Regions from separate parts of the Methylocystis sp. Uni0008 genome, predicted to be linked through region 2. Evidence: riboswitches for the same ligand, from Rfam matches in the RefSeq annotation. Region 2 holds a riboswitch; each other region holds the start of a gene.
What was found. A riboswitch is a leader RNA that binds a small molecule or an ion and turns the genes downstream of it on or off. The one in region 2 is predicted to bind cobalamin.
Positions count from the first base shown of each region.

Region 1: it holds a riboswitch for cobalamin, as region 2 does, so the genes downstream of both, AC0X69_RS05055 (CbtB domain-containing protein) here and AC0X69_RS12015 (TonB-dependent receptor plug domain-containing protein) in region 2, are expected to answer to the same signal.
Region 3: it holds a riboswitch for cobalamin, as region 2 does, so the genes downstream of both, AC0X69_RS22525 (TonB-dependent receptor) here and AC0X69_RS12015 (TonB-dependent receptor plug domain-containing protein) in region 2, are expected to answer to the same signal.

Region 1 is NZ_CM166370.1:1,015,407-1,025,399, reverse strand. It holds gene cobG (precorrin-3B synthase) at 1-590, opposite strand, end outside; gene cobN (cobaltochelatase subunit CobN) at 574-3,867, opposite strand; gene cobW (cobalamin biosynthesis protein CobW) at 3,874-4,908, opposite strand; gene AC0X69_RS05060 (CbtA family protein) at 4,905-5,567, opposite strand; gene AC0X69_RS05055 (CbtB domain-containing protein) at 5,580-5,765, opposite strand; cobalamin riboswitch at 5,817-6,013, opposite strand; gene cobO (cob(I)yrinic acid a,c-diamide adenosyltransferase) at 6,062-6,682, shown strand; gene AC0X69_RS05045 (sterol desaturase family protein) at 6,817-7,860, shown strand; gene AC0X69_RS05040 (DMT family transporter) at 7,857-8,786, shown strand; gene AC0X69_RS05035 (hypothetical protein) at 8,944-9,135, opposite strand; gene AC0X69_RS05030 (30S ribosomal protein S2) at 9,555-9,993, shown strand, end outside.
Region 2 is NZ_CM166370.1:2,409,303-2,419,295, reverse strand. It holds gene AC0X69_RS12020 (DUF7676 family protein) at 1-294, opposite strand, end outside; gene AC0X69_RS12015 (TonB-dependent receptor plug domain-containing protein) at 321-2,399, opposite strand; cobalamin riboswitch at 2,508-2,711, opposite strand; gene AC0X69_RS12010 (carbon-nitrogen hydrolase family protein) at 2,908-3,669, opposite strand; gene AC0X69_RS12005 (M20/M25/M40 family metallo-hydrolase) at 3,743-5,131, opposite strand; gene fumC (class II fumarate hydratase) at 5,301-6,698, opposite strand; gene AC0X69_RS11995 (sigma-70 family RNA polymerase sigma factor) at 6,762-7,331, opposite strand; gene AC0X69_RS11990 (NepR family anti-sigma factor) at 7,328-7,570, opposite strand; gene AC0X69_RS11985 (response regulator) at 7,892-8,707, shown strand; gene AC0X69_RS11980 (con-10 family general stress protein) at 8,881-9,159, shown strand; gene ptsN (PTS IIA-like nitrogen regulatory protein PtsN) at 9,176-9,640, opposite strand; gene hpf (ribosome hibernation-promoting factor, HPF/YfiA family) at 9,809-9,993, opposite strand, start outside.
Region 3 is NZ_JBXEJH010000003.1:158,039-168,031, reverse strand. It holds gene AC0X69_RS22555 (ParA family protein) at 1-350, opposite strand, end outside; gene AC0X69_RS22550 (single-stranded DNA-binding protein) at 471-1,160, opposite strand; gene AC0X69_RS22545 (DUF1259 domain-containing protein) at 2,366-3,238, opposite strand; gene chrA (chromate efflux transporter) at 3,264-4,637, opposite strand; gene AC0X69_RS22535 (chromate resistance protein ChrB domain-containing protein) at 4,634-5,461, opposite strand; gene AC0X69_RS22530 (IS256 family transposase) at 5,912-7,189, shown strand; cobalamin riboswitch at 7,332-7,528, shown strand; gene AC0X69_RS22525 (TonB-dependent receptor) at 7,641-9,993, shown strand, end outside.

The DNA of each region.
Region 1 (9,993 bases), 1.4 Mb from region 2:
ACAAAGGCGCGCGCCAATCGCAGCGCAACGTCGAGCGCTCGTTCAGCGTCGACGAATATCGCCCGATCGGGGACCTCGGCGATGCGGACCGCGATCTGTCCGTTTGCGGCCGCTTCTATGCGGATGTCGGCCTCGACGTCGGCAAGCGACAGCGCGCCGCCGTCATCGAGCAGAAAAAGAGATTTCGGCGGCAGCGCACGCAGCGCCGCGTCGCGCTGCAATTCGGCGGCGAGCTCCGCCGCCATCGCGTTGGCGTCGAACAGGCCGGGAATCAGACCGGCGAGCGGCGACGCGATGATATTGGTGACGCGTTCGGCGTCCGCGTTCTGCGGAAGCATGCCGATGCCTTCAAGCCGGCGCAGCGCTTCGGCGATCGTCGCCTCGCTGATGCCGCGCAACTGCAACTGAGCGCGCTGCGACAGATCGATCAACCCATTCCCGCAGGCTTCCGCAGTTCGCGCGATCTCCCGCGCCTGGGCCGCGTCCATGCGAGAGCCGACCGCCTTGGCGCGGATCAGCAACCCGTCGCCGCTCGGCATGGGCGCGAAAGCTCCAGGACACCAGCCTTTGATTTCAGGCCTCGGCTGCAAAACGCCCTCCCTCTTGGCGTTCGATAGCGCTTAAGGCGTCGCGCACGCTGTTGCGTTGCGTATTCCACAAGCCGCGCGCGAGCGCTTCGCAAAAAACGCGCGCGATCGCCTCCAGCGCGCGGGGATTTTCTCCGGCGAGAAAATCACGGGTCGCATCATCGCCCAAGGTCGCGTTAAAAGCGAGATCGAATTGCGCGTCGCTAATGAGGCCGCTTGTCGCGGCGAAAGCATAGAGATTATCAATCGTTTCAGCGATTTCGCCGGCGCCGCGGTGGCCATGCCGCATCTGGCCTTGCAGCCATCGTGGATTTGCGAGTCGCATGCGCAGGACGCGCGCGATCTCATCTTTGAGCGCTCGCGTGCGCAGGCGATCCGGCCGCGTCGCGTCGAGATGCAGCAGGTCGGCCGCGCCGCCTAGCATCGCGTTGGCGGCGGCGAAGCCCCCTTCACAATCGGCGAAAGCCGGCCCGATCAGGACGTCGACCTCCGCCATGTCCTGAACATGGACATGCGCGTCAGCAACCGCGACGCGCGCGCTGAAGGCCGCGACGGCTTCGTTGCTTTCGCCCGAGCGATTATAGGCGTGACCGGCGGCGGAAAGATAAGCGCGCGCAAGATCGTCGCGGTTCGACCACAGGCCGCGGACCACGCGATCGCTCACGCCAAGCCCGTAAGTTCCGTCGGCGGCGCCGAAGACACGACGCAGATCGTCGGCGGTCTTAAGCGGATTGAACGCGGGGTCTTCATCGAGCGCGGCGACGGCGCGCACGGCGTCGTCGAACAGCGCGATCAGGTTGGGGAACATGTCGCGAAACAGTCCCGAAACCTGCAGCGTCACGTCGACGCGCGGAAAGTCGAGCCGCGCTTGGGGCAGGATTTCGAAGCCGATGATGCGGGCGCTTGCGGCGTCCCAGCGCGGCGCGGCGCCGAGCAGCGCGAGCGCTTGCGCGAAATCCTCGCCGCCGGTGCGGATCGTCGCGCTGCCCCAGAGATCGAGCATGATGTGACGCGGAAATTCGCCATGCTGCTGCGCATGGCGCGTCATCACTTCCGTCGCCGCGCGCCGGCCGATGTCGCAAGCCGTCTGCGTCGGCGCATGGCGCGGATCGATGCAATAGAGGTTGCGGCCAGTCGGCAGAACGTCGGCGCGTCCGCGCGAGGGCGCGCCGGCCGGGCCTGGCTCGATGAAGCGGCCTGAAAGCGCAGACAGAAGCGCCTCACGTTCGGTCCGCGCGCAGGCGTCGCGCGACGGATCGTCGTCGGCGCGGCCGTAGACATGCAGACCGTCGCCGATGCGCATCTCCTTCAGATCGCACATCCACGCGTCGAGCCGCGTCAACGTCTCGGCAATATCCATATCGCGCGAGACGCCGCATTCCGCGGCAAGGCCGCTGCGATCGGCTTCGTCGATGATCGCGCCGGCGATGAGTTTGGCTCGGCGCGCGTCGAGCGCGTTCGCTGTCGCGTATTCGTCGAGCAGCGTTTCGATCTTCGCCGCCGCGTCGAACAGTTCGGCGTCGACGAGCGGCGGCGTCAGATGGCCGATCGTCACGGCGCAGGCGCGGCGCTTCGCCTGCGCAGCTTCGCCTGGATCATTGACGATGAACGGATAGATGAGCGGCGTCGGTCCGAGCGCGGCTTCCGGCGCGCAGGACTCGGACAGCATGACGGATTTGCCGGGAAGCCATTCGAGCGTGCCATGCGCGCCGAGATGAATGAGCGCGTCGATCCCTCGCACATGCCGCAGCCAGAGATAGAAGGCGAGATAGGAATGGCGCGGCGGGCGCTGCACGTCGTGGTAGGTCTCGTAGCGTTCGGCGCGCGCGCCGCGGTCGGGCTGCAGCGCGACGATGAGCCTGCCGGCGTTGAGGCAAGAAAATCGGAAGGCGCCGTCGACGGCTGCCGGATCGTCCTGCGGCGCGCCCCATGCAACATTGACGCTCGCCACGAAGTCGGCGGGAAGAGCGGCGAGCCAGCCTCGGTAATCATCGAGCGAAATTTCGATCGTTTGTGCGGCGTCTTCGAGGGCGCGGATCGTCCTCTCTGCGGGCGCCGCGCCAATGTCATATCCCGCTTCGCGCAGCCCCGCGACGATCTCATGCACGCTCGCTTCCGCGTCGAGACCGATGGCGTAGCCGCCGCGGCCGCGCCGCGCCGGATAGTCGGAGAGAATGAGCGCGAGGCTCTTTTCTCGATTGGGCTTGCGCCGCAGCCGTGACCAGCTCAGCGCGAGGTCCGCGACGAAGTCGATGCGCGATTGCTCCGGCGCGTGATGCGCCTCGCTGAATTGCGCCGCGCGGCGCAGCGGCGCTTCCTCCTTGAAGGAAATCGCGCGCGTGAAAATGCGTCCGTCGACTTCCGGCAGAACGACATTCATCGCGAGATCGGCGCCGTTGGCCCCGCGCATCGAAGCCGCCCACGCGTCGCGCGAGGCGGTCGCGAGCGCAACCTGCAGCACCGGCGCGTCGGCGAGATCGAGAACGCTTCCCCCATCGCGCCGCGCCGAAAACGCGGTGGCGTTGAGAATGACGTCGGGCGCGAAAGCTTCGAGCGCGCGCGACATGAAGGCTTCGCTTTCAGCTTCCTTCAAGCTCGCGACATAAAGCGCTTCAACGGCGAAACCCCGCTGCGCCAGCGCCTCGGCGAGCGCGACGATCGGCGCGACGTCGTCGGCGAGGAACATGGCGCGATAGAAGACGATCGTCGCCCGCAAGACGCCGCCCGCGCGGCACGCGGCCTCGAACCGCCCGGCGCTGCCGACGGGAGCGCTTTCGCGCCACGGCGCCGGATGGCCGGTGAGCGTCGCGGCGTAGCCGAGGAATGGTCGCAGATTGTCCGGCCCGCCGTCCTGAAAGAAGCGCCAGATACGATTGAGCGTCTGCGCATCGAGCGTCGACGCCTGCTTCAGCCGCGCGTCGTCATGGGCGTCGCCGGGCACAATCGCGAGCGCGATTCGATTGGCGCGCGCGAGCGCCTCGAGTTGTTCGACGCCATAGGCCCAATAGTCCTTGCCACCGAGCAGCCGAACGACGATCAGCCGCGCATGTCGCGCCACGGCGTCGAGATAGAGATCGACGGAGTAGGGGTGCTTCAACTGCGCGAGCGACGCGCAGCGCAGGCTCGGAAGCGTCGCGCCGCTTTGCTCATAGAGCCGCGCGAGCAGCCCCAGCTCCGAATCCGAGAAGGACAGGAACACAATGTCCGCGGGCGACTGTCCGAGGTCGACCGCCGCGCCGGCGTCGTCGAGATTATGGAGATCGCGCGGGAGAAGATGCATCTCGCGTCACGGCTGCGCCAGCGTGGCGATGACGGCGTCGCGATTGAGGCCCTTCTCGCCGATGATCACGACACGGCTCACGCGCTGCTCGTCGGGCTTCCACGCGCGATCGAAGTGATGTTCGACGCGCGCGCCGACGCCTTGCACGAGCAGGCGCATCGGCTTGCCGACGACTTCAACGAACCCCTTTATGCGCAGCACGTCATGAACGCGGGCCGCCTCGGCCAGTCTCGCGACCAGCGCCGTTGGATCGCTTACCGCAGAGAGAGAGACGACGAAACTGTCGAAGTCGTCGTGGTCATGTTCCGGCTCGGCGTCGTGATGCGACGGCCGGTTCGCGATGTCGTCCTCGGCCGCCGCGGAAAGGCCGAGCAGCACGAGCGGATCGACTCGTCCGCCGCTCGCGCGCACGACTTTGGCGGCTTGACGCGCGCCTTGCGTCAGACGATTGGCGACCGCGCGTTCCTCGCCCGCGTCAAGCAGATCGGTCTTGTTGAGAATGATCAGATCGGCGCAGGCGAGCTGATCCTCGAACACTTCTTCGAGCGGATTGTCGTGATCGATCGTCTGCGTGTCTTCGCGCTCCTGCGCGATGGCGTCGAGATCGTCGGCGAAACGGCCTTCCGCCACGGCCTTTCCGTCGATCACGGCGATGACGCCGTCGACCGTCAGCTTGGAGCGGATCGCCGGCCAGTCGAACGCCTTGACGAGCGGCTTCGGCAGCGCCAGCCCCGATGTTTCGATGATGATGTGATCGGGACGATTCTCATGCGCGAGCAGCGCCTCGATCGCCGGCACGAAATCGTCGGCGACGGTGCAGCACAAACAGCCGTTGGCGAGTTCGACGATGTTCTCGTCGGGACAATTTTCCACGCCGCAGGCGCGCAGGATTTCCCCGTCGACGCCGACATCGCCAAACTCATTGATCACGAGCGCGAGACGCCGGTCCCTGGCGTTTTCGAGCACATGACGAATGAGCGTCGTCTTCCCCGCGCCAAGAAAGCCGGTGACGATCGTCGCAGGAATTTTGGCGCCGCTCATGCCGACTCTCCTTCGCGCGACATGAAGCGCCAGACGAGGCCGACAAGCGTGCCCGCGAGCGCCCAGCTGATCGCCTGAACGGCGAGCGATGAGGCGGCGAAGCGCGCGGCGAGTTCCGCCGGCGCCGTGCTCTCGGGCGTGGCGGGCGTCGGCGCGAAGAACTGCGGCGCGACGATCAGCGCGACGCCGACGAGCTTCGCCGCCGCCGAGTCGAGCCGCAGCAGGGCGTAGAGACCGGCGCCGGTCGACAGCGCCGTCGCGAGCCACCAGATCTGACGGGCACCGAGTTCGGTTTCCGCCATGCCGGGAAGCTGCGGGGCGAGCCCGAGAGCGGTCGCCAGCCCCGTCGCGGCGAAGGCGCAGGCGCCCCAAAGGGCGGCGCGGCGCGGCGCGATGGCGTCGCCGGAGAGGAGCATCGCGGCGAGCAGGATGAGCGCATAGCCGATCGAAACGGCGATCGTCGCCACGCTGGTCGCGGCCGTGCGGCTCAGGCCCGAGAACGTCGGGCCCGCCTCGGCGGCGTTATGCGCATGCGGCGCCGCCTCATAGACCTCGGCGGCGAGGATGAGCGGGGTCGTGGTGAAGTGCTGCAGGGCCGCGACCGCAAGCCCGGCGACAAGGCCGGCGATGAGGCCGGTCATCAAAACGCGCGCGATCAAGCGCGTTGGAGCCTAGTGGCAGGGGAAGGAGAGCGCGTGTCGCGTGTCATGCGCCGCGTCATGCACGCTTTCGGGATAAGCGAAGCCTGAAAGCCAGACGAAGCCGAAGCCGAGAATGAGCGCGACGGCGGCGGCCCTCAGCGCTTCGGATCTGGAAGTTGCAAGAGCGGCGACATTGGCGGCGGACTTGGCGTTCATATCGGTCTCCCTGCCGCCCCACCGGCGGCGATGCGATGCGTGCGGCGATCGGAAGCGATCGCCAAGACGGCAGGTCTCCTGGCTTCCGGCTCGTCGGACCGCGCCGCCTTCCCAAGCGTTAGGCTCAGTGGCGGATGGCGCAGCCCTCGCCGGCTACAGTTGCGGGGGCAGCCGCGGATAGGGGTCAAAACGCCCGCGCCGCGTTCCCTTTTGACTTCTTGCGAAGGACCGTCCCGATTAGTCATATGCGCGGCTTATGCTTCCGTCAAACCGCCAAGGAGCGCCGCGTGACCGAGATGAACGAAGACGACGAGGCGCGCCGGCATCGTCTCAAAATGGAGAAGCGCAAGGCGGTCCAGGACGCCGAGGTCGCCGGCAAGACGATCGCGCGCAAGGGCCTGCTGGTCGTGCACACCGGACCCGGCAAGGGCAAATCGACGGCCGCGTTCGGTCTGGCGCTGCGGGCGCTCGGCCATGGCTGGAAGATCGGCGTCGTGCAGTTCGGCAAGGGCCAGTGGCGCACCGGCGAGCGCAATATGCTCGAAAAGCTTGGCCAGGAGTTCGGTCGAGTCTCCTGGCACACGCTTGGCGAAGGCTTCACCTGGGAGACCCAGGACCGCGCCCGCGACGAAGCCGCGGCGCGGCGCGCGTGGGAGAAGGCGCGCGAACTGATGGACGATCCCGAAGTGCGTCTTCTCGTGCTCGATGAACTGAACATTTCGCTGCGCTACGAGCATCTGCCGCTCGACGAGGTGCTGGCGGCGTTCGCCGCGCGGCGGGGGGACCTCAACGTCGTCGTGACCGGGCGCAACGCCAAGCCGGAGCTCATCGCCGCGGCGGATCTCGTCACCGAAATGACGCTGGTCAAGCATCACTTCACTGCGGGAGTGAAGGCGCAGGAAGGCATAGAATTCTAATTCGGACGGAGGCGCTCACGCGTGGCGGCATGTCGCTCTTGGCAGCGGCCCGCGTAGCGAATACGCTTTGCAGGCAGAGAGTTGCGAGGCGCGTCCGCCCGACAAACGCTCAAAATCGACGGATCGAAAGCTCGATGGACATCTACGGCGCGCTCCGCTTTTCCGCTGCGAAGGTCTCCGGCGAACTGTTTTCGGCGGGCTCGATTTTTTCTGTCTATTCCCTGGCGACGACGTTTTTCATCGCCGTCTGCGCGCTGGCCTATCGGCGCAAGATGCGCCGGGGGCGCGTCAATCTCCGCGCCATCGCCCGAGCGATCTTCGATAAGCGACTCCTGCTCACCAAATCATCCGCGGCGGACGTCAAGCTCTTCGCCTTGAGCGTCGTTCTGATGCCGGTCGTGGTCGGCGCGCTTGTCATATCGTCGAACGCCGTCGCGACAGTCGTGAGCGCCGCGCTGCGCAACTCATTTGGCGAGTTTGCGCCGGTCGCTTGCTGCAGCCTGTCGATAAAGATCTTCTCTACCGTCGTGCTCTTTCTCGCGTATGAGATCGGCTATTGGGTCGACCACTACCTCAAACATCGCATTCCGTTCTTGTGGGAGTTCCACAAGGTGCATCACACCGCCGAGGTGCTGACGCCGGTGACGAACTTTCGCAATCATCCGATCGACAACATCTTCTTCGGCTACATGCTGGCGATCTTTATCGGCTCCGCCTCTGGCGTTCTGGCCTGGCTCTTTGGGCGAACCACGGAGTCTTTCACCGTCGACGGAAAGAACATCCTGTTCATCTTCTTCCTCTGGACGATCGGCCATCTTCAGCATTCGCAGTTCTGGATTCCGTTTCGCGGCGTATTGGGACACGTCGTCTTGAGTCCCGCGCATCACCAGATCCACCATTCCACAGATCCGATTCATTTTAACCGCAACTTCGGCAGCGTCCTCGCCATTTGGGACTGGATGTTCGGGTCCCTGGAGATTCCCTCGACCGACAATCCGCGTCTCAAATACGGCGTCGAAGAGGAAGGCGCGGATCCGCATTCGGTGGTCGGCATATTGGCGGTCCCGATCGCGAAAGCCGCTCTGGCGCTCTGGCGCGCGCTGGTCGATGCATGGAGCGCATTGCTGGAGCGAATGGAGCAGCGCCGCCAGAGGCCCAAGAGCACGGGCGTTTTATGAGCCGCATTCGCGCCGACGTGCTGCTCGCGCTGGCGGCTTTCATCTGGGGAACCGCCTTTATCGCTCAAAAAAATGCTGGCGAGTTCATGGGGCCGATCAGCTTCGTCGGCGTCCGCTTTCTGCTGTCGTGCATCGCGCTGGCGCCTTTCGCGCTCTATGAGCGGAGCCAGACTGCATCGCCGCTGAAGAAGAGCGATTTGCCTCTCGCCGGCCTTATCGGCTTTTGCGTCTTCGCCGCCGCGGCTTTGCAGCAAGTCGGCCTCGCCACGACGACGGCGAGCAACGGCGGATTTCTCACGGCGCTCTATGTCGTCCTCGTCCCCGTGTTCGTCTATGAGCAAACCGGCGTGAGGCCGCGACAGGTCGTTCTCGTCGCCGCCATCGTGTCGGTCGCGGGCGCCTGGCTGCTGACCGACGGCGCGCAGTTGCAGAGCTGGACGTCGGGCGACGGCCTGGTGTTGATCGCGGATATCGCCTGGGCCGCGGGGATCAGCCTCGTGCCGACCTTTCTGAAGCGCACCGATCGGCCGTATTTTCTGGCGTTCGCGCAATTCGGCGTCGTGGGCGTTCTTGGCGCGATCATAGGTCTCGGCCTCGAGCCTTATTCGCATGAGGGCATGATCTCGGCGCTGCCGGCGATCCTCTATGCGGGGCTTTGCTCGGGAGGCGTCGCCTTTACGCTTCAGATCGTTGCGCTCAGATATACGCCAGCGTCCGAAGCGGCGCTCATCATGTCGTTGGAGAGCGTTTTCGCCGCGTTGTCGGGGGCAATCCTGCTCTCGGAGCGGCTGACAGGAAGCGCGATCGCAGGCGGCGTTCTGATTTTATTCAGCGTCGTCTTGGTCGAAGCTGGACCGGCGCTGCAAAATTTCTGGCCATCGCAATATCGAAGCTGGCTGTCGCAGGTCTGGGGCAGGGCGCGATAGCAGTTCTAACGCGACAGCAGCCCCAAAAAGCGGAAGCCGACGCTCGAGAGTTCGAGAACGTCGGCTCCAAAGTGATCTGCGCCGTGACCGGGCAAATCATCCTCCCAAAAGACAAGGCCGGGAGCTCGCGCACCCGGCAAGTCGTTCGGCAGGGGTATTACTGAATCATACGGGCAGTGGAACCGGTGCCGCTGCCCTCGATGCCGTTGCGGTTGCCCGTGCCGTTGGTGCCCTGGGGAGAGATCCAATCCGGAACCCAGGTCAGAGCGACAACGACGAAAGCGACGAAAGCAGCGATCCAAAGCAGCATCTTGCCGATATCGCCAGAGCTGTGAACGTTGACGGCCATGCGTTTTCCCCCTGTTCTTGATTTTACGTGAATGCTTGCCGCATCGAGAGGGAGCCTAGCTTGTTTCTAAGCGGTTTGCAATGCGCTCATGCGAAGGCGGAAACGTCTGGTAAAAAAGCTAGTTTTTCAATAAAAAACAATGTTTTAATCTGCGACAAGAGGTCGCGGACGAGGCAAAAATTTAGCGCCTGCGCCTCTCGCGCGGCGACTGTGAATGGCGGCGCGCCGGACGACCTGGGGCGGCCGCCAGCTGGCGCCGACGCCTAGTGGCCACGGCCCTTGCCCCACGTGGGCGCATCGCCTATAAGCCCGCCATTCCACAGGCGAGGGTTACGCGGCGTCTGCCTCAAGACGTCGCTCCGGTGGCCGGTTGTCCGGCCTCTTCATCTTTCGCCGAGGCTCAACCGGAGAAACGACACATGGCTCTTCCCGACTTCAATATGCGCGGCCTTCTCGAGGCCGGCGCCCACTTCGGCCATCAGGCGCATCGCTGGAACCCGAAGATGGCGCCCTTTATCTTCGGCGCCCGCAACAACATCCACATCATCGATCTCGCCCAGACGGTGCCGCTGCTCCATCAGGCGCTGAAGACGATCTCGGACACTGTCTCCAAGGGCGGACGCGTGCTGTTCGTCGGCACCAAGCGCCAGGCGCAGGAGCAGATCGCCGACGCCGCCAAGCGCAGCGCTCAATATTACATCAATTCCCGCTGGCTGGGCGGCACGCTCACCAATTGGAAGACGATATCCGGATCGATCAACCGTCTGCGCAAGCTCGACGAGATGCTTTCGGCCGGCGCTTCCGGCATCACCAAGAAAGAGCGCCTGCTGCTGACCCGCGAGCGCGACAAGCTCGAAA
Region 2 (9,993 bases):
TCCCATGTTCTCGCCGATGCAGACGTGAAAATGCGTGACGCCGAAGGCGACCGTGAGATAGCCGTCGAGCAGCCTGATACGCGTCGGCGGCCGGTCGGCGTGGATTTCCCACGCCGCGCCCTGAACGATCGGACCAAAGACGATCTCATTCCAGTGATTTTCGAAGAGGTCGCGAATGAGCTCTTCAAGACTCGCCGCATCGGTCGGCAGCGAGAAGACATCGAGCAACGCGCCATCGGGCTCGACGATGCGTTGTGGCGTCATGCTTGGCGCTAATTCTGCGTTCGTTTGCATATCTGTCTCCTCAGCCGTTCCTTTGGTCACCAGGCGTATTTCACGCCGCCATAGAAGGCGCGCGCCGTCGTCGAAAAATTGTAGACCTCCTCGTAGAGCGCATTGTTGAGATTTTCGATGCGCCCATGCAGCGTCAGCTGGTCGGTCAGTCTGTAATTCGCGAAGAGATCGAGCCGCACGTAGGGCGCGAGCATCACGCGCTTGTTGAAAACAAAATCCACGTCATGCGCCGGCCCGACGAAATTCGCGCGCGCTTCGACTTCGAGGCCCTTCAGGCCCGTGTAGACGAACGACCACATTCCCTTGTGACGCGGGCGGCGCAGCAGCGTGCGGCCGGCGTAAATGCTTTCGGGGTCGTCGTCGAGATTGCGCGCGGAGAGGAATGTGTAGCTTCCTCGCGCGAGCAGCGCGCCGGGAACGAGAGCCGCTTCGCCGAAGAATTCGACGCCGCGCGTATCCGCGCGCCCGACATTGAAATAGCAGCCGAAGATCTGCGCCGCCGTGCAGCTCTCCACCTTTCCGAACTGCACGAGGTTCACATAGCGATTGGTGAAGACGGACACTGAGGCGGTCGCGAGCCCGCTGAAAAAGCTCTGATCGATTCCGGCGTCGAAGCCGATCACGCGTTCGGGCGCGAGCGCCGGATCGCCATATTCGGAAAACCGCTGAAAGAGCGAAGCGGTCTTGGCGCCGGTCGCGGCTGAGCCACGCAGCCGCATCCCGATCTCGTCGAGGCGCAAATTCGCCATCGTCCGCCAGGTCATGAACGTGCGGTTCTGACTGACGGCGTCGATGCGCCCGCCATAGGAAATGTCCAGGCGATCGAAGAGCGTGAATTGATGCTGCGCATAACCGGACCATGTCGTCTGCACGGCATGGGTTGGCGCATAATCATCAATGATCCAGGCGTCCCGCGAATTCTGCGCCGTCTCGGTTTCGACGCGCGAGCCGAGCGTCGCGAGACCAAGCGGCCCAAGCGCGATGTCGCTCTGATATTCGACGCCCCGCCGACCGCCGAGATAGCCGAAACGGCAATTCTGCGACATGAAGGTCAGCGTGTCGAAACAGGCTTCCGTGACCCAGGCGTCGCGATTTCCCCGATTGGCGTAGAGCGTGAGCCTGTTGCGCAGCATGTTGTCGAACATTTCCGCGCCGAGCCGCACATAGCCCTGCATGAATGTCGCGTGCTGGTGATTGAAAGGATCGAAAACGCTCCACGGATTGAAGGCGTAAGGATTGTCGTAGCGGATGGCGCTGTCATAGCCGGCGAGGCCCGCTTCGATCCGCGCGCGCTCGGTGAACTCGTAGCCGATGCGCCCGGTGACTCCGACATTGTTCGTCGGATCGTCGGCGGGAAGCGGCGGCAGCGGCGTCGTCTGGTCGCCGATAACTATGGGGCGCTGCTGACGATAGCCGTAGCGTGGGAAACCGTCGGCATGCAGCCCCGAGATCGACAGCGCATAGGAGCCATGTCCGTCCGCGCCGGAGATCGAGGCGCGCGAGGACGACGTTCCATAGGAGCCGCCCTCCGTCATGACCCAGCCTTGCGGCGCGCCCTTGCCGCGGCGCGTGATGATATTGATCACGCCGCCCATCGCGTCCGAGCCGTATAGCGCCGACTGCGGGCCGCGCAGCACTTCGATCCGCTCGATGTCGGTCGGAAGCAGCCGACCGAAATCGACCGAACCGTCCGTGCTCGTCGGATCGCCTATGCGGATGCCGTCGATCAAAACCAGAGTCTGGCCGGGCGTCGAGCCGCGCAGGGCGACGGACGTCTGCGTCCCCGGACCGCCGTTCGAAAAGACGTCCAGCCCTGGAACGCCGCGCAGCACGTCGCTGAAGCCCAGCGATCCACGCTTTTGTATGTCGCGCGCGTGAACGACGCTGACAGAGGCGCCGGTGCTCGCGACGGGCTGCTCGACGCGCGTCGGCGTGACGACGATCTGGTCCTCGATCTCCGCGGCGGGCGAGTCCGCTTGCGTCGGTCCAACGGGGCCGACGTCGATGACGGGCAAGGATTGCTGAGCGAATGCGGCGGAAGCGGAAAGCGATAGGGACAGCGCAAACGCGCCGCGCAAGGCGGTCGCCGGGACATGGGAAGGCATGGCTGGACTCGCAGCGAACGTGGGCCGTCACTGCGAAGGTCGCCGCCCATACGCCGCATAGGCGAGGGGCTTCGGCCGCATCGGTGCACCCCGCCCGACGCTTTCGCGCGTGACCACGAAGCGACGGCAGGTCTCCTGGCTCGCGGGTTGTCGCCTTAAGACCGCCTTCCCAGAGCCTTCCCGGCTCCAGTGGCTGATTGGTCTTGGGCTCGCCGCTTACAGTTGCGGGGGCAGCCGCGGAATTGCGCGCCAAAGCGCGCTCACCGCATTCCCATTTTGATCCCGTTGGGAACCGTCGAGATAAGTAAAGGCGCAGCAGCGCGCATAGTCAAGCTGATTGGAGCGAAGGCGGCTTTGGAACTTCTACAGCGTTGTAATTCCGCATCAGCGCATGGATCGATGATCAATCGCCAAACTCTGCCGAATGGCGAGCGCAGCCAAAGGCAAAAGGGACCGGATAAGACTGCGATGTCGCCTTCCGATCGCATCGGCGAGCGACCGAGCGCCGCTAGGGAAGGGGAGCTATTTGAGAATGCCCGACAAGCTGGTTCTTCTCGAAATCCCAGTCGACCAATAAGATCGCGCTGCGCTGCGCCGCAAAACTTAGTATTCGTCTGCCGCGATATGCGACGACGCTCTCTGCCATGGAGAAGTCGATCGTGCGTTCGCGGCCAGTGCGATTACAAACAAAGATCGGCAGCAGCGTCGCCTGACTGGCCGCCTCCCATTCGCCGTTCGGACCATGAGGTCCCGGCCCCCAGGCTGCGGAGGAAACCAATGCGCGCGCGCCCTGATGAGCAAGTGTCGCCGCGATCCCCGGCGTGAAAGCATCGGCGCAGATGAGCATGCCAACAAGGCCGAATCCGTCGATATCAACGGCGTGAATGCTTTCACCAGGCGTGGACCACGACTCCGCGCCCACGCGGAGGGCGTTGATCTTCCTGTGGCGCCCCGCAATTCGTCCTGTCCGGTCGATTGCGATCATACTGTTGTATAATTTGCTTCCGAGACGCTCTGGAACCGAGAGAAACAGCGCGAAACGCCGTTTCCGCGCGAGATCGGCAACGCCTTGAACCCACGCGTCGGGCTGACTTTCGATCCAGTCGGCGGTTATGCGTTCAGTGAACTCATATCCAGTGGTCACCAGTTCTGGCGTAACGACCCAATTTGCGCCGGCGTCGGCCGCCGATGTTAACGCCGCTTCAACAAGCTGTCGATTTTGCTCCAAGGCGCCCGGGATTGGCGCCAAGTGCAAAAGAGCGATCCGCATTACAGAACCGATCATACTGGTGAGCTTGCGTGTTTCTTACGTGCAAGCAAGTGCTGGAACGCGCCGTCCGCACTCACGCCGCCGCGAGCGCGTGCAGCACCCGCGCCCAGGAGCGCGCGCCCTTGTGAAACGACGTGTAGGAATATTTCTCGTTCGGCGAATGAATGCGGTCGTCGTCATGCGCGAAGCCGATCATCAGCGAATCCATATTGAGGTCGCGCTTGAACGCGCCGACGATCGGGATCGAGCCGCCGCAGCCGGCGAGCACCGGCTCCTTGTCCCATTCTTCCGCCAGCGCGCGGCGCGCGCGATTGAGCGCCTCCGAACCGAACGGCAGCTGCAGCGCGTTCGAGGCGCCATGCGAAAGGAATTCGGCCTTGGCGTCGGTCGGCAGGCGCTCGCGCACGAAGCTGCGGAAGCTTTCGAGAATCGCTTTCGCGTCCTGTTTGCCGACGAGGCGGAATGAAAATTTCGCCGAGGCCTGCGCCGGCAGCACGGTCTTCGAGCCCGCGCCCGTGTAGCCGCCGATGATCCCGTTCACGTCGCAGGTCGGCCGCGCCCAGATCTGCTCCATGACGCCGCGGCCGGTTTCGCCGGCGACGCGCGTCAGACCGATTTCCGAAAGCCATTTAGCTTCGTTGAAATCGATGGCGCGCCATTGCTCCGCGATGTCTTCGGGAATCTCAGGCACGCTCGCGTAGAAGCCCGGCAGCGTCACCTTGCCCTCCGCGTCGTGCAGATCGGCGATGACTTTCGCCAGCACATGGATCGGGTTCAGGACCGGCCCGCCGAACATGCCGGAATGCAGGTCGCGGTTGGGGCCCTTGATGATCACCTCTTCCAGCGCAAGCCCGCGCAGCATCACCGTGATCGCCGGCGTCGTGGCGTTCCACATGCTGGTGTCGCAGACGAGCGCGAGATCGGGCGCCGAGAGTTCGTCCTTGTTCGCCGCGAGAAAGCCCGGCAGCGAGGGCGATCCAGTCTCCTCTTCGCCCTCGAACAGAAAAGTGACGTTGCAGGGCAGGCCGCCGTTCGCCTCGAAGGCGCGACACGCTTCGAGGAAGGTCATCAGCTGGCCTTTGTCGTCGGAGGCGCCGCGGGCGACAATGTCCTTGCCGTCATTGCCGTCGGCGAGGCGCGGCGCGAAGGGCTCGGTCTCCCAGAGCTCCAGCGGATCCGGCGGCTGCACGTCGTAATGGCCGTAGAACAGCACATGCGGCGCGTCCTTGCGCTTCGCCTTGGCGTGGCCGACGACGATCGGATGGCCGGGCGTCTCGCGCACCTGCGCCTCATAGCCGAGGCCATTGAGCTGATCCTTGAGCCAGTTCGCCGCCCGCAGACATTGCGCCGCATAGGCGGGATCGGTCGAAACGGACGGGATGCGCAGAAGATCGAACAGGCGTTCTCTGGAAGCGTCGAGATTGGCGTCTATCGTGGTGAGGACGGCGTCGATCGTGGCCATGCATGGAGCTCCTGGTCAGGAGCCGAAACTAGTGCGTCTGCATGGCGAGGGGAAGGCGCGGCCTATCACCGCCGTCATGGCCGGCCTTGAGCCGGCCATCCACGCAAGAGGACGCAAGTTCTCGTGGATGGATGGCCGCGACAAGCGCGGCCATGACGAGCGGAAGACGTCACGCGTTCGGCGCGAGCATGTTTTCCGGCCGCACGATCTCGTCGAACTCGACTTCCGTGACCTTGCCCGACGCGAGCGCCTCTTCCTTCAGGCTCGTGCCGTTCTTATGCGCGGCGCGTGCGATCTTCGAGGCCGCGTCATAGCCGATCTTCGGCGCGAGCGCTGTGACGAGCATCAGCGAGCGATCGAGGAAGCGCTTGATATTGGCTTCATCGGCTTCGATGCCGTCGACGCAGCGCGCGACGAAACTGTTGACGCCATCGGCGAGCAGGATCGTCGACTCGAGCAGCGCGAAGCCGACGACCGGCTTCAGCACGTTGAGTTCGAGATGGCCCTGCGAGGCGGCGAAGGTGATCGTCGCGTTATTGCCGAAGACCCGCGTGCACACCATCGTCAGCGATTCGACCTGGGTGGGATTGACCTTGCCGGGCATGATCGACGAGCCGGGCTCGTTCTCCGGCAGCTTCAGTTCCGCGAAGCCGGCGCGCGGCCCCGAGCCGAGCAGGCGAATGTCGCAGGCGATTTTATAGAGGCCCGCCGCCAGCGCATTCAGCGCGCCATGCGCGAAGACGATGGCGTCGTGCGCCGCGAGCGCCTCGAACTTGTTGGGCGCGGAGACGAACGGCAGGCCCGTCTGCTCGGCGATGTCGGCGGCGACCTCCTCGCCGAAGCCTTTGAAAGTGTTGACGCCGGTGCCGACCGCCGTGCCGCCCTGCGCGAGCTGCAGCAGGTCGGCGAGCGTCGTTCTGATGCGCCTTTCCGCGCATTCCGCCTGCGCCGCATAGCCGGAGAACTCCTGACCGAGCGTCACCGGCGTCGCGTCCTGCAGATGGGTGCGGCCGATCTTGATGACATTGGCGAATTTCACCGCCTTGGCGTTGAGCGCGATATGCAGCCGCTCGACGGCGGGAATCAGCCGGCCGGAAATCGTCGTCGCGCCAGCGACGTGAATGGCGGTTGGAAAACTGTCGTTCGACGATTGTCCGAGATTGACGTGATCGTTGGGATGAACCGGCGATTTCGAGCCGCGCGGCGCGCCGAGCATCTCATTGGCGCGATTGGCGATGACCTCGTTGACGTTCATGTTCGTCTGCGTGCCGGAGCCGGTCTGCCAGACGACGAGCGGAAAATGCTCATCGAGCTTGCCGTCGATCACTTGCCGCGCGGCCGCGACGATCGCATCGGCGATCTTAGGGTCCAGCAGGCCTTTTCTGGCGTTGACCTTGGCGGCCGCGAGCTTGATGCGCGCCAGCGCATGCACGATCTCGATCGGCATGCGATCGCCGCCGATCGGAAAATTCTCGCGCGAACGTTCGGTCTGTGCGCCCCAATAGGCCCAGGCCGGCACGGCGATGTCGCCAAAGGAATCGCGTTCAATTCTCTGATCGTCGGTCATCAGCTCGCTCGCATGGAAGGGCGCGTGTCGCGCGCCTTCCTATGCGGCATTTCCGACCGGCGTTCAATCGCGCGTGGCTTCCGTCAGATGCTCGGCGGCGGACCATTCGCGCGACTCCGCGGTCGGCGGCGCCGACATCAGTTCCGAGAGCCGATTGCGCGCGCGGTTCACGCGGCTCTTCATCGTGCCCGGCGCGCAGCCGCAGATTTCGGCGGCCTCCTCATAGGACATGCCGGAGGCGGCGACGAGGATCAGCGCCTCGCGCTGATCGAGCGGCAGCTTCTGCATCGCGTCGCGGAAGTCGAGGAAATCCATATGCGCGTGCTGCGATTCCGGCGCGATCAATCGACCGGCGATCACGCCGTCGGGGTCCGGCGCTTCGCGCCGGCGCTTGCGATATTCGCTGTAGTAGATGTTGCGCAGGATGGTGAACAGCCACGCCGTGAGATTGGTGCCTTCCGAGAAAGTCGCGAGACTGCCCCAGGCCTTGACGAGCGTTTCCTGGACAAGGTCGTCGGCGCGATCGGAATTGCCGCAAATCGACACCGCGAAGGCGCGCAGGCTCGGAATGGCCGAGATCAGCTCAGCCTTCAATCCCTGTCCCGGGGCATGCGCTTCTTGGCTTGCCGTCACTCACTCTTCCTCGGCGCGCTTGACGTCGCCGGGGAGGATAGCACATTCGTTTCGAGTTGGTTCAAAAGTTTCAGAAACCGATCGGGAACGGGTTGCGATACGACGTCGTCATAAAGGTTGCGAAGCTCCTTTCCGATCGAATCCTGAAATTCCACCGGCCGCTGTCTCTGAGCCGGCTTTGCGCCGCAGCGCGCTTCCCCCACTCCTCGGCGTCGATCGCCGAGTTCGTCACGAGTCATCACCCACCCTGCAAACGTCTCCAGCCTACGAGGGCCAGGTCTCGGAGAATACCGCCCCTCGCCCGCGAAAGCATCGTCGTCTGCTTTCGCGCGCGCAACTATATTCTCCGGATTCTTGTTCCCCATGGAGCCCTCTATTTTAATATGCATGATTTCTGGAGCCGCCGCGTTATAGTGCGCCGCAAGGACGATAGGCAAAACGCACCGCTAAAGGATTGGTTCCCTAAAACGCCGAGCAGTTTTGACGCATTGTCCAAGTTCTGATTCTGCTTAGCGCGCACTCCGCTTATCTGAGGCTCGATGCTGCTGGAGTTGTAAGACATGTCGGCGTCAAAGGAAATTTCCGCGCATATTCCCTATCTGAGACGCTTTGCGCGCGCATTGGTCGGCGATCGGGAAGGCGGCGACGCATATGTGCTGGCCACTCTCGAAACGGTCGTCGCCGAGCCGGACCGCATCGCAGAGTCCGACGACCTGCGCATCGCCGTTTATCGTTTGTTCCTTGACGTCTGGTCGGCCTCGCCGATCAACGCCCATATCGACCGCTCCGGCGCGGGAACGGAGGGCGGACGCCGCAATCTCGACGCGATCTCGCTGAAGCCGCGAATAGCCTTTTTGCTGCAGGCGCTCGAAGGCTTCGATCTCGACCAGATTGGCCAGACGTTGAAGGTCTCGGAAAATGAGGCCGGCGCGCTGATCGAGGCGGCGAACGGCGAGATCGCCGACCAGATCGCGACCGACGTGCTGATCATCGAGGACGAGCCGCTGATCGCCCACGACCTGAGAAGCATCGTCGAGGAGCTCGGACATCGGGTCGTCGGCATGCCGCGCACGCACGCCGAGGCGGTCGCGGCCATCAGGGAGAGCAATCCGGGACTGATCCTCGCCGACATCCAGCTCGCGGACGGCAGTTCAGGGCTCGACGCCGTAAATGAAATCCTCGGCACGCTGTCCATCCCGGTGATTTTCGTCACCGCCTACCCCGAGCGGTTCCTGACCGGCGAGCCGCCGGAGCCGGCCTTTCTCATCGCCAAACCCTTCAATGTCGAAAGCCTGAAGGCCGTGATCAGCCAGGCGCTGTTCTTCGATCGCCGCGCCGGACGCCGCGAACAAGCCGCGCCGCGGGTCGGCATGTGACGTAAGGCGCCGGGATTGTTGTATTTATTGCGACCGTTTTTACTTCAGGCGCGAACGCCCTCCTCCTCGCCAACCGATCACGAGGGACTGCGAAGATAAATCGCGCTTCGCAGAAACATTGGCCGTCCCGGCGAGTTATAGCCCAAGGCGCTGGGAAAACTGAGAGGCGGCCCATGGAGGAACACAAGAAATCCAGTCGCGGCTTTGCGTCTATGGATCCTGAAAAGCAGCGCGCTATCGCTCGTAAAGGCGGGCAAAGCGTTCCCGACGAAAAACGTAGTTTTTCGCAGAATCCCGATCTTGCGGCCCGGGCAGGGCGTAAGGGCGGTCAGAGCGTGAATCCGGCCAAACGAAGCTTCTCGCGCGATCATGCGCTCGCTTCCGAAGCCGGCCGCAAAGGCGGACACGCCTCTCACGGAGGCGGCGCCCAAAAACGCAGCGCGCCGCTCTAAGGAGCGGCGCAATTTTTTAAGCCGCGAACGGCTTTGAGCGCTGCGCGATGAGCGAATAGAGCGCGTCGTCGTCGCGGGTGGCGCGCAGCGTCGCCACGAGTCCCTGATCCCTCAACATGCGCGCCGCGCAAGCGAGCGCCTTGAGATGGTCAGCGCCCGAGGTCTCGGGCGTCAGAATCATGAAGACGAGATCGACCGGCGCGCCGTCGAGAGAGCCGAAGTCGACGGGGCGGTCGAGACGGCCAAAAATCCCGTAGATTCCCTTCAACTTCGATAGCTTGCCGTGCGGAATGGCGATGCCTTCGCCAATTCCCGTCGAGCCCAGCCGCTCGCGGTGAAGGAGCGCGTCGAAGATTTCACGCGGCGGGAGCCCGCAGATTTTAGCGGCCTTCTCGCTGAGTTCCTGTAGAAGGTGCTTCTTCGTCGTCGCCTTCAGCGAGGCGCAGACCGAATCGGGCGAAACCAAGTCCGTTGGCCGCATGCGACGATCATCCTGCTTCTCATTGGAGGTCTAGGGCCGCCGAAGGCTTTGACCATCCTTGAAATTTCAACGTCTCGCGATTTTCGCCAAAACCCGAAGGCGCCTCGGAAAATGGCAAGATACATGCCGAGGAGGCCCTATTTATGGCCGTCGGCGACGTTTTTTGCGTTATCGCGAGTCGCCCTCGGATTCGGGGGTGTCGATCCACCCGATGTTCTCGTCGCCGCGGCGGTAGACGATATTCACGCGGCCAGTGTTGGCGTGCCGAAACACCACCACAGGGGCGCCGGTGAGATCGAGGTCCAGCACCGCGGCCGAAACCGACAGCCGGCGCAATCTGGTCGTCGATTCCG
Region 3 (9,993 bases), on a different replicon from region 2:
ACGAGGTTCTTCAGATTGTCGCGCTGGCGCGGCGAGGTCGTCTGCAGGCGGTTCGGGATCAACCCGAGAAAGGTAAGATTGGGATTGTACTTCTGGCTGACGCCGAGGATCTGCTTGAGAAGCGTTTCGATCCCGTCGATCGCGCAATCGTCAAGGTCGATCGGTGCCAACACGAAATGACCGGCGATCAGCGCAGCTAGGTTGCGCACGCCGAGCGTCGTCGTGCCGTTGCTCTGTGGGTCAAGATCGAGAAAAAGGACGCGCTTGCGATGCTCGGCAAAATACCAGGCGAGGTGAACGGCGATGGTGCTCTTTCTGGCGCCGCCCTTCTCGTTATTCACTAAGATCATTTTCACGAGACGGCTCCGGTCGAGGCAGCGTGATCCATGCTGAGTTCTCCGCCCGTTCAAGGATACGACCTCGACGCATCACTCGGCGGGACGTTCGCCTGAAGAAGCAAATTCGACTGATCACGGCGAAATTTCACAGGGGTAGACAAACTTGCGTGAGCGATTAACGCACGCAGATGCACAGCGACCAAAGTCGCAGAGTTTCTTGTTCAGAAGTTTGCCAGACAAACTTCTGAGCATCCCCTCGCTTGAAAAAGGAGCACGTTGCGAGCGTCGCTGCACGCGAAAACCAGTCGCAACCCCGCCGTGCTCTGGGTCGAGCGCGGTCGACGCGGAGAAATCGGGCCAGTCATCCGCTGGCCCGATCGCAAATCCAAGGAAGCTCGCATCGGCGGGCGGCGCGCGGCCGCCCCATTGTTCACGTAACTTGCGCTTCGCAGTTTTCTTCTGCGCCTCGGTCGCGGCGTCAGCCTCGTCCCTGTCGGATTGGTCCGTCTTGGCGGAGGCGAGGATCGAGAAGTCCTCGCAGTTGAGGTCGACGGTGTAGACCTTCTCGCCGTCCTTCTCGAAGCTGCTCTGCTTCAGCGTGCCGCGCGCGACAACGAGGTCGCCGGGCTTCGCATAGTCGCGGACATATTTGCGAGTGCTCTCGCTCCAGATCGTGATTTCGTTCCAATAGGACTTGTCCTTGGTGTCGCCGTTGCGGTCTTTGAAGGCGTAGTTGGCGCAAATCGAAACGTGCGTCGTCTGCCCAACTCCACGAACCTTGCCGATGCGGCCGAGGATCTGGAATTCCGCGAAGGTTTTCATCTTGCTCTCCGTCGTTGGGGCGCCAGCCCCAGTTGCGATGGCAGTCCGTGATGACCGCGAAGGCGATGCCCGAACCGAAGCGCCGAGAGGCGCGAGGCCGAAGCAAAGCGGAGGACCCGAAGGCCACGGCGATTTTGTTGCGCGAGGAATTGGCGCGCTGCGCCAAGGGGAAAATCGCCGCGGCCGCAGGGTTTTGGGCGGCGACCGCGGCCATAGGACGAAACGCCATGCACCCGGAGGCGGGCGCGGTAATAGCGAGCGATGGAATATGACGCGGCGAATTCAAATCATCGCCGCGGCGGGCCTTGTGAAGCCCGGTAAGTCGCGGTTTCGATTTCGCAGGAGCCAGCTATTCTAGGACCGTATGGCGAAGTGAGAAGAGGCTCTTGGAGCAATGTCCCATCTGACAAGGCATGACGCAATGGGTCGCCGGCGCATGAAACAGGCGCATAACGATGGAGCGGCCGCGATGATGCGCGGATGAGGCAGTATTGGCGAAGCAATCGATCTCATCGACGAGACGCAACCGGTCTCTGCCTGACGACAACATGCCGAGACGCGGCGTGAACGGAACAAGACGCCCGAACCGAAAGACGCTGGAAACCGTAAAAAACGACGTCCGGCAGCATCGGGCGCGCGCGCAAAGTGGATAAACGAGACAACAAGGTCGGATCGAAGCGGGACAGAGCACCCATTGCCACGGCTTCGGCATCCGCCTCACAGTTCGCGACTGGTGCAAGATCAATGGCTCGCAATGAGCAAGACTGTGGCCAAACCGGCAGGACGCGATGCGCCAGCGTTGTCGAAGGGAGCCGTGACGAGGGGGCGCACGGCGAGCACCTCATGGCGCCAAGCGCCGAACGATAAGGGCCATGGCCGAAATATTTGCGCGCGGCGACCGATCGCAGGAGGCATGAGTGCGTCGCGGATCGAGTTTGCCATCGCATTCGCGCTATGAGCGATGCGGCGCGGACAAGGCGCCCGCAGTCGAACCGGTCGTTGGTCAAAAATGAGCGCGCATTATCAAGGCAGGCCGGCCTCTCAAGGTACTCCGCCTCAAGCTAACGATTGCGACGACCCATCATGCGGTCCGAGCCTTATTAAGCCATGCGTTCGATCAGCGCCGCATGCATGCGCAAGGCACGCTGACACTGTTCGTGCTTGTTCATTGATCGCGATGCAACAACGGTGTCAGCTCCTGAACGCTAATGGACGATATCTAGTCCCGCGCGCAATCCACGCGCCAATTTCACGGCGTCGGCATTCGCCCAGAAATGAACGAAGAACAGCCGCGGCTCGTCATTGAGCATGTGGTTGTGGAGCGCCGTGACCTCGATCCCGCTGGTCTGAAGCGCTTTCAACAGCGGCTCGACCTCCTTGGCCTTTGCGACGATATCCCCCGTAATCGCCGCCTTGCCCGCCCCGGTGGATTGGAAGTTTACGGCGTGTGCGACGCCCATCGCGGGGGCGACTGTCGCGCCTTCAGCCTTGATGGCCTCGGCTCTTGGAATGCTGAATTGGTAGACGCCGCCGTTGTTTTTCCCATGGGAGCCGAGGACTTCTTCGACCTGCGCCGTGTCGAAGTCGATCTTCGGAGGTTCACCAACCGGAACGACGGAAGGCTCAAACGGCGTCTTTGTTTCGGCGAGCGCCTGCCGAACGACCGTGGCAAGTTTCGCGGGATCGCCGTGCGCGCCGACGTGCATATAGAAAGGCGCGGGGCTGGCACGCAGGAGGTGGTTATGCACGGCCGTCACCTGGACGCCGTTGGCGAGTAGAGACCGCATCACGGGATTCACCTCGGTTTCCGTCAGGACCAAGTCGCCCATCATCATGGCCGCATGTCCTGACGGCTCGAAAGCAATCCAGCCGCCGAGGGCGAGACCGGGCTTTATGGTGACGCCGTCGAGGGTAACGTGAAGATCGCTGCGCGGGAGACCGTATTTATGCACGCTTCCAGCGACGGCGGCCTTCTTGCCGATAGCGGCATCAACCTGCGACCAGTCGGTTTCAGCTACAGCAACGGACGCGGGCGATAGCAGACAGATTGTGGCGAGAGCGGCTAGCGGTTTGTTCATGGCTTTCTCCCTTCCCGTCGAAAGTCTAAATCGCCCCTGCGAGAAACAGCCCTATTCCAGCCAGGCACGAGGCCGCCAGGGTCTGGAGAATGTCGACACGAAGCCGGAAGATCGCAATCGCCGCAGCGACCGAGAGGGCGAGACTCCAGAAATCCATGCTTGCGAGCACGGGCGCGTCGAATGACAGCCCGTAGCCATCCACGGCGACCGTCTTGCGAAAGATGGTGTGGATCCCAAACCAAATCGCGAGGTTCAGGATCACGCCGACGACGGCGGCGGTGATCGCCGCCAATGCGCCGGAGAGCGCCTTGTTGGCGCGGATTTTTTCGATGTATGGCGCGCCGAGAAATATCCAGAGAAAGCAGGGCGCGAAGGTGACCCAGGTTGCGAGCAACCCGCCGAGCATCCCCGCCAGGAGCGGCGGCAAGTCGCCCGGCGAGCGAAACGCCCCCATAAAACCCACGAACTGCAAGACCATGATGAGAGGCCCTGGCGTCGTTTCCGCCATGCCGAGCCCATTGAGCATCTCCGCCGGCGTTAGCCAGTGATAGCTCTCGACCGCCCGTTGCGCGACATAGGCGAGGACCGCGTAAGCTCCACCAAAGCTCACGACAGCCATTTTGCTGAAGAACACCGCGATCTGGGAGAAGACGTCGTCGGGACCGGCCACAAACAGGATCGCGGCGACGGGGATTAGCCAGGCCACCAACCAGATTATGCCGACATGCAGCGTATGTGTTAGAGAGGGTAGCGCGTGAGCGGGCGTTTCATTGCCAAGCAGGCTTTCGCGGTCCTCATGCGTTGCCCCGTGTCCGACTGCCGCGAACGCAGGATTCCCCCGCGTCGCTTCGACATATCCGATCAACGCCGCGGCGAGGATGATGAGCGGAAATGGCAAGGCGAAGAAAAAAATGCCGACGAACGACGCTGCAGCTAAAAGGCGCATTGCCGTTGATCTGAGCCCACGCCTTCCAATTCGCACGACAGCTTCGATGACGATGGCGAGAACAGCGGCCTTCAACCCGAAGAACAATCCGCCCACGATCCCGACATTCCCCCAAAGCGCGTAAATGATGCTGAGCGCCATGATCGAGATGACGCCGGGGAGAATGAATAGCCCGCCAGCGACGAGGCCGCCGAGGGTGCGATGCATGAGCCAGCCTATATAGGTGGCGAGTTGCTGAGCCTCGGGGCCGGGCAATAGCATGCAGTAGTTGAGGGCATGCAAGAAGCGGCTTTCCGGCACCCATCTCTTTTCATCGACTATGATCCGGTGCATCACCGCAATCTGTCCGGCGGGCCCACCGAAGCTCAGCAGAGCAACTCGCGCCCAGACGCGGAACGCTTCCGATAGCGACACGCCATGATCGCTGCTCGTCGTTTGTATGTGAATGTTCACGCCGTTTTTCCGGATTTTGTTGCAGGCCAGTTGTGGGGCTCGTCGGTCGCGTCACGACACCAGCGATAAAAGGCGTCGTAGAGCTCCATCCCCGCTTCGAGCTGTTCGAGATCATCCGCATACATGCGGGATTGGCCGAGCGATGCCGCGAGCAGCCCCGCTGCTTCAGGAGCAAGGTCAGGCCGCGCCGTATCGGCTCCACGAACGATGACGGCAAGCTTTTGCAGAGGTTCTATCGTTAGGCCCCATTCCTCGAGCATCGTATCGAATGTGCAGCGTTCGCCCCTGTGGCTCCAGAACGCGCCCTCTATGTCGAAAGGCGCGCCGCCGAAGCGTTCCGCGACCGCTGACACTTCCGCGGGCGCGACGAAGAGGAAAACGGCGCTCGGATCGACAAACCGGCGAATAAGCCATGGACAAGCGATACGATCGACTTTTGGGCGGGAGCGCGCGACCCAGATTGTTCGTCCGAGTGCATCACGCGGCGGCACTTTCCCCGCGGGGACGACTGGGCCGCCTGCTTTGACCCAAGCGAGGTGTCCGCCCGCTAGAACATCGGCGGATTTCGCCCCTGCGTAACGCAGCCACGCGGCGACGCCTTCGCTGACCTGCTCGCCACATTGATCGATGACGATGGAGGGGCGACCGACGAACTCCGGAGACCAGTCCGGGACAGATTCGTGACGGCGGCGCAAAGCGCCCGGCGGGAAGCGCGGATCTGCCTCGTAATCCCTATCGGTCCTCACATCGATGAGCGCCGGACAATGGGCGACGCCGATGAGACGCGCGAGCTTGTCAGGAGAGATGGAGTTGATTGACGACATAGTGCGCCCTTGGTGGAAAACCTGGACGCGATTCTTGGGCATGTCGCCTCGTGGGGAGATCGCTTCCCCATGGAACGACAATCTGCCGCCTAGGCGTCAGAAGTCAAGGCCGATTTTGACGTTTGGACTTGCGGAAAAAACAGACAATTTCACATAGTGCGGCTCTGCGAACAACTGGACGGCTACTCAAATTGCCGGCGTTTCGCGCAAAACCTCGCAATTGAAGGTTGACGATGCCTATAGCGTTTTCGAGCAAGTTGAACTGTAAAAGGAACAGACGGTTGCGGTTTTGCCAAACGCAATGACCGCGTCGCACCATAAAGCCATCGCTAACACCATAGAACGACCTGTGAGGGGATGTCCCGAAGAATGTTGAAAATGGAGGAGCGGCGTTGCTCGCCTTGAGCCGTTAGGCTCGGGGTGCTGATTCCACGAAAGGAAAGCAACGCCATGAAGGAACATACCACATCGACGGCGATTCCCACGCATGCGCTGAAAGCCGAAGCGCTGGCGAGCATGTCGGCGAGCTTCGAGCGGTTCTGCCTTGCCGCCGGGGTCGAGGCGCTGAACGAGATGATGGAGCAGGATGCGGCGGCGGTCTGCGGCGAGCGTCACGAGCGGGGCGAACGGCGCAAGGCGCATCGCTGGGGGAGGACGAGAGGCAAGATTGGCTTCCACGGCGGCAAGGTCGAGATCGAGCGCCCGCGCGTTCGCGGGCTCGATGGCAAGGAACAGGTTCTGCCGAGCTGGGAAAACGCCATTAACGAAGATTTGCTCGGCAAATGGGCGATGAACCAGATGCTGATCAACGTCTCGACGCGCAGGTTCAAACGTTCGGTTCGCCTGCCCGAGGGAGACGTTCCATCGCCCGAGGGGGCCGGGCTGTCGAAGTCGGCGACGTCCCGCCGTTTCGTCGCGCTGTCGGCTTCGCGCATGAAGGCGTGGATGGAAAGCAGGCTCGATGCACTCGATCTGCTGGCGATCCAGATCGACGGCATTCACATGGACGAGGACCTGATCCTCGTCGCGGCGATCGGCGTCGACGCGAACGGCGACAAACACCCGCTCGGCCTCGTCGAGGGCGCGACGGAAAACGCGACGACCGTGCAGGCGCTCATCGACAATCTCGTCGAGCGTGGGCTCGATCCCAGCGCGCCGCGGCTCTTCATCATCGACGGCTCGAAAGCACTGTCCAAGGCGATCCGGCGGACCTTCGGACGCGACGCGGCGATCCAGCGTTGCCAGGTTCACAAGGCGCGCAACATTCTGGAGCGCTTGCCCAAATCCATGCACGCCTCGGTGAAGCGCGTCTTGCGGCAAGCCTGGGAACTGGACGACGCCGACAAAGCCGAAAAGCTCATTCGCAATCTCGCGCGCCGTCTCGAACGCGATTGGAAGGGCGTTTCAGCTTCGATTCTGGAAGGCCTCGACGACATGCTCACCGTCACGAGGCTGAAACTTCCGCGGGAGCTGCGCCGATCGCTCGCCTGCACGAACATCGTCGAGAACGTCATGAGCACGGTGCGCCGCGTCTGCCGAAACGTTAAATACTGGCGGTCGGCATCGATGGCCCTGCGCTGGGCCGCCGCCGCCATGCAGGAAGCAAGCAAAGGCTTCCGGCGATTGAAGGCGCACAAGCATCTGCAAGCTCTCCGAGCCGCTCTGGTGCAGCGAAACGCAAAGGCCGCGTCAGCGGCGCACCTTGTTCAAACCGCCGAGGCCGCATAAGATTTGTCACGCAGCAGCCGCTTCGCGCTTTTCAACAGCGACCGGGACATCCCCACCTGTGATGTTTCTGCATCACTGCCAAGAAAAAGGACGCTATGTAGCGTGAGCCTCAACCAGTTGGCTTGACTTGAAAACCGCATTTTGCGCCTACTCTAGCGACGGTTCCCGAAAGGGATCAATAGGGAATGCGGTGAGCGCGCGTCGCGCAATTCCGCTGCTGCCCCCGCAACTGTAAGCGGCGAGTCAAAGACCGATACGCCACTGGAGCAATGTTCCGGGAAGGCGGTCTTTGAGCGAAGACCCGCGAGCCAGGAGACCTGCCGTCTTTCGTGGTTACGCGCGAGAGTGTCGGACGGGGTGCGCCGATGCGGGTGAAGCCTGTCGTGGCGCGTGGCGCGGACTAGGCGGAGCTCTTCGCAGTAACGGTCCACGTCTGCTGCGAGCGCTTACAATGCCGCTTCCGCCAAATCTGGCCCGCTTCCTTGTGCCGATACTCGCGGGCACAATTGCTTTGGGCGCGAGGGCTCAAACCGCGCTCCCCACAATACAGGTGGGTGGACATCGCAACGCTCCAACTGCTCATCTCCACGCTCATCCGCCCGCGACGGGACATGTGCGCGTCCAAACGCCCCAACAAGCGCCACGACCTTCGCCGGTCGTTGCGGCGCCGAATCCCGGACCGACGCAGCCGACTGAACCCAAATCGCCGCCGATCACCGCGGCGAGCGAGCAATTCTTCACCGGCAAGGAAGTGAACGCGCTGCCCTTCGCCCGCCCCGGCGACGCGCTGGAGATCGTGCCCGGCCTCGTCGTCACCCAGCACAGCGGGGAAGGCAAGGCGAACCAGTATTTTGTGAGAGGGTTCAATCTCGATCACGGCACTGATCTGGCGCTCTATCTCGACGGCATGCCGCTCAATATGCGCACCCATGGCCATGCCCAGGGCTATGCCGACAGCAATTTCCTGATTCCTGAACTCTTGTCTTACGTGCTTGCCCGCAAGGGGCCCTACGACGCGCAAGACGGCGACTTCTCTTCGGCCGGCTCGATCTACATGCAATACAAGGACGCGATCGACAAAGGCTTCTATGAGCTGACCGGCGGCAGCTTCGCCTATGCGAGAGCTCTTGCCGTCGCGCCATACAGGGAGTTCGCAGGCGGCTCCGCCTATGGCGCGGTCGAGGCGCAGTATTACAACGGTCCCTGGGAGCGCGGCGACAACATGCGTCGCATCAACAGCGTGTTGCGTTGGTCGCGCGGCACGCAGGAAGACGGCGCCTCCGTGACCTTCATGGGCTACGCCAACAAATGGTATGGGACCGATCAAATTCCGCTTCGCGCCGTCAGCTCCGGGCTGTTGTCGATGTGGGGCACGATGGACCCAACCGCGGGAGGCGCGACGTCGCGCTTCTCGCTCTCATCTCGCTTTAGTCAGATTGAAGGCAATCAAGCCACGCGCGTCGAAGGCTATCTCGTTCACTCAACCTTGGACCTCTACAGCAACTACACCTACTTCCTGACGCATCAGAATTTGGGCGACCAGATCCGCCAGTTCGACTACCGCACGATCGTCGGCGTTAATGCGCAGCATGCGATCAGATGGGCCGACGTCAATGGCGCGCCAGTCGAGACCCGCATCGGCTTTCAGGGACGTTACGACGACATTCGTCTTGGATTGCAGGAGAGCGTCCGCCGCCAACTCTATGACACGCTCAGCAACAACGGCGTCGGCGAAGGCAGCATCGGCGTCTGGACCGATACGACGGTGCGCTGGACGCCTTGGCTGAAGACCGTCACCGGCGCGCGCTTCGACTATTACAATGCGGCGGTAAGCTCGCTGCAGACGCTACTGGATGCTCCAAAACTGACAACGAGCGCCGGCTTGCCCGCCTTTCTGCTCACTGGCCCGTTCAATCAAGGCGTCAAGAGCGCGGCGCTGTTCAGTCCGAAGGCCTCGATCATCGTTGGCCCATTCTACAGGACGGAATTCTTCGCCAATTATGGAGAAGGCTTCCACTCGACCGACGCCAGAGGCGCCGTGCTGCAGTTCTCCACATCGGAACTCGCAGATGGCGACGGCTTCGTTCAGGCGGCGTCGATTCCGCTGCTTGTGAAGTCGCGGGGGGCGGAGATCGGGGCCCGCACCAAATTCCTGGAGGGGCTTGATTCCAGCATCAGTTTGTTCTGGCTCAATCTGGAATCGGAAAACCAATTCGTTGGCGATAGCGGCACGACCATTTTCGGTCGCCCCAGTCGAAGATATGGGATCGAATTGGCCAACCGATACGCCCCGAACCCCTGGATCAGATTTGACGGCGACGTCGCGCTCGTTCATGCGCGCTACCGCGGCGTCGACGTTGGGCAGACCTTGGCATGGCTCGATCTCATCACGCCTGACGCGCTGCCGTATGGGACCTTTCTCGGGAATGCGCCCGGCAACTATCTTTCGAACGCCATAGCGGTGACGGCCATGGGCGGACTGGAGGTTGGTGAGGCGACCGGATGGTTCGGCGCTCTGAAATATCGCTATTTCGGGCCGAGGCCTTTAACCGAAGACGGTTATTTCAATTCTCCTGCAACCGGCACGTTGAACGCACGACTGGGTTATCGATGGGCCGACGGCTGGCGGCTGCAGTTCGACGCCTTCAATGTTTTCAACTCGCGTTCCGACCAAATCACTTTCGCATATGGTTCGCTCCTGCCGAGCGATCCGCTCTACGCTCAATGCATTGCGGGCGTCGCCCCCGGGCAGGTGTGCGGCGTCGGCGTCATGGACCGTCATTTCAAGCCGCTCGAACCCGCAG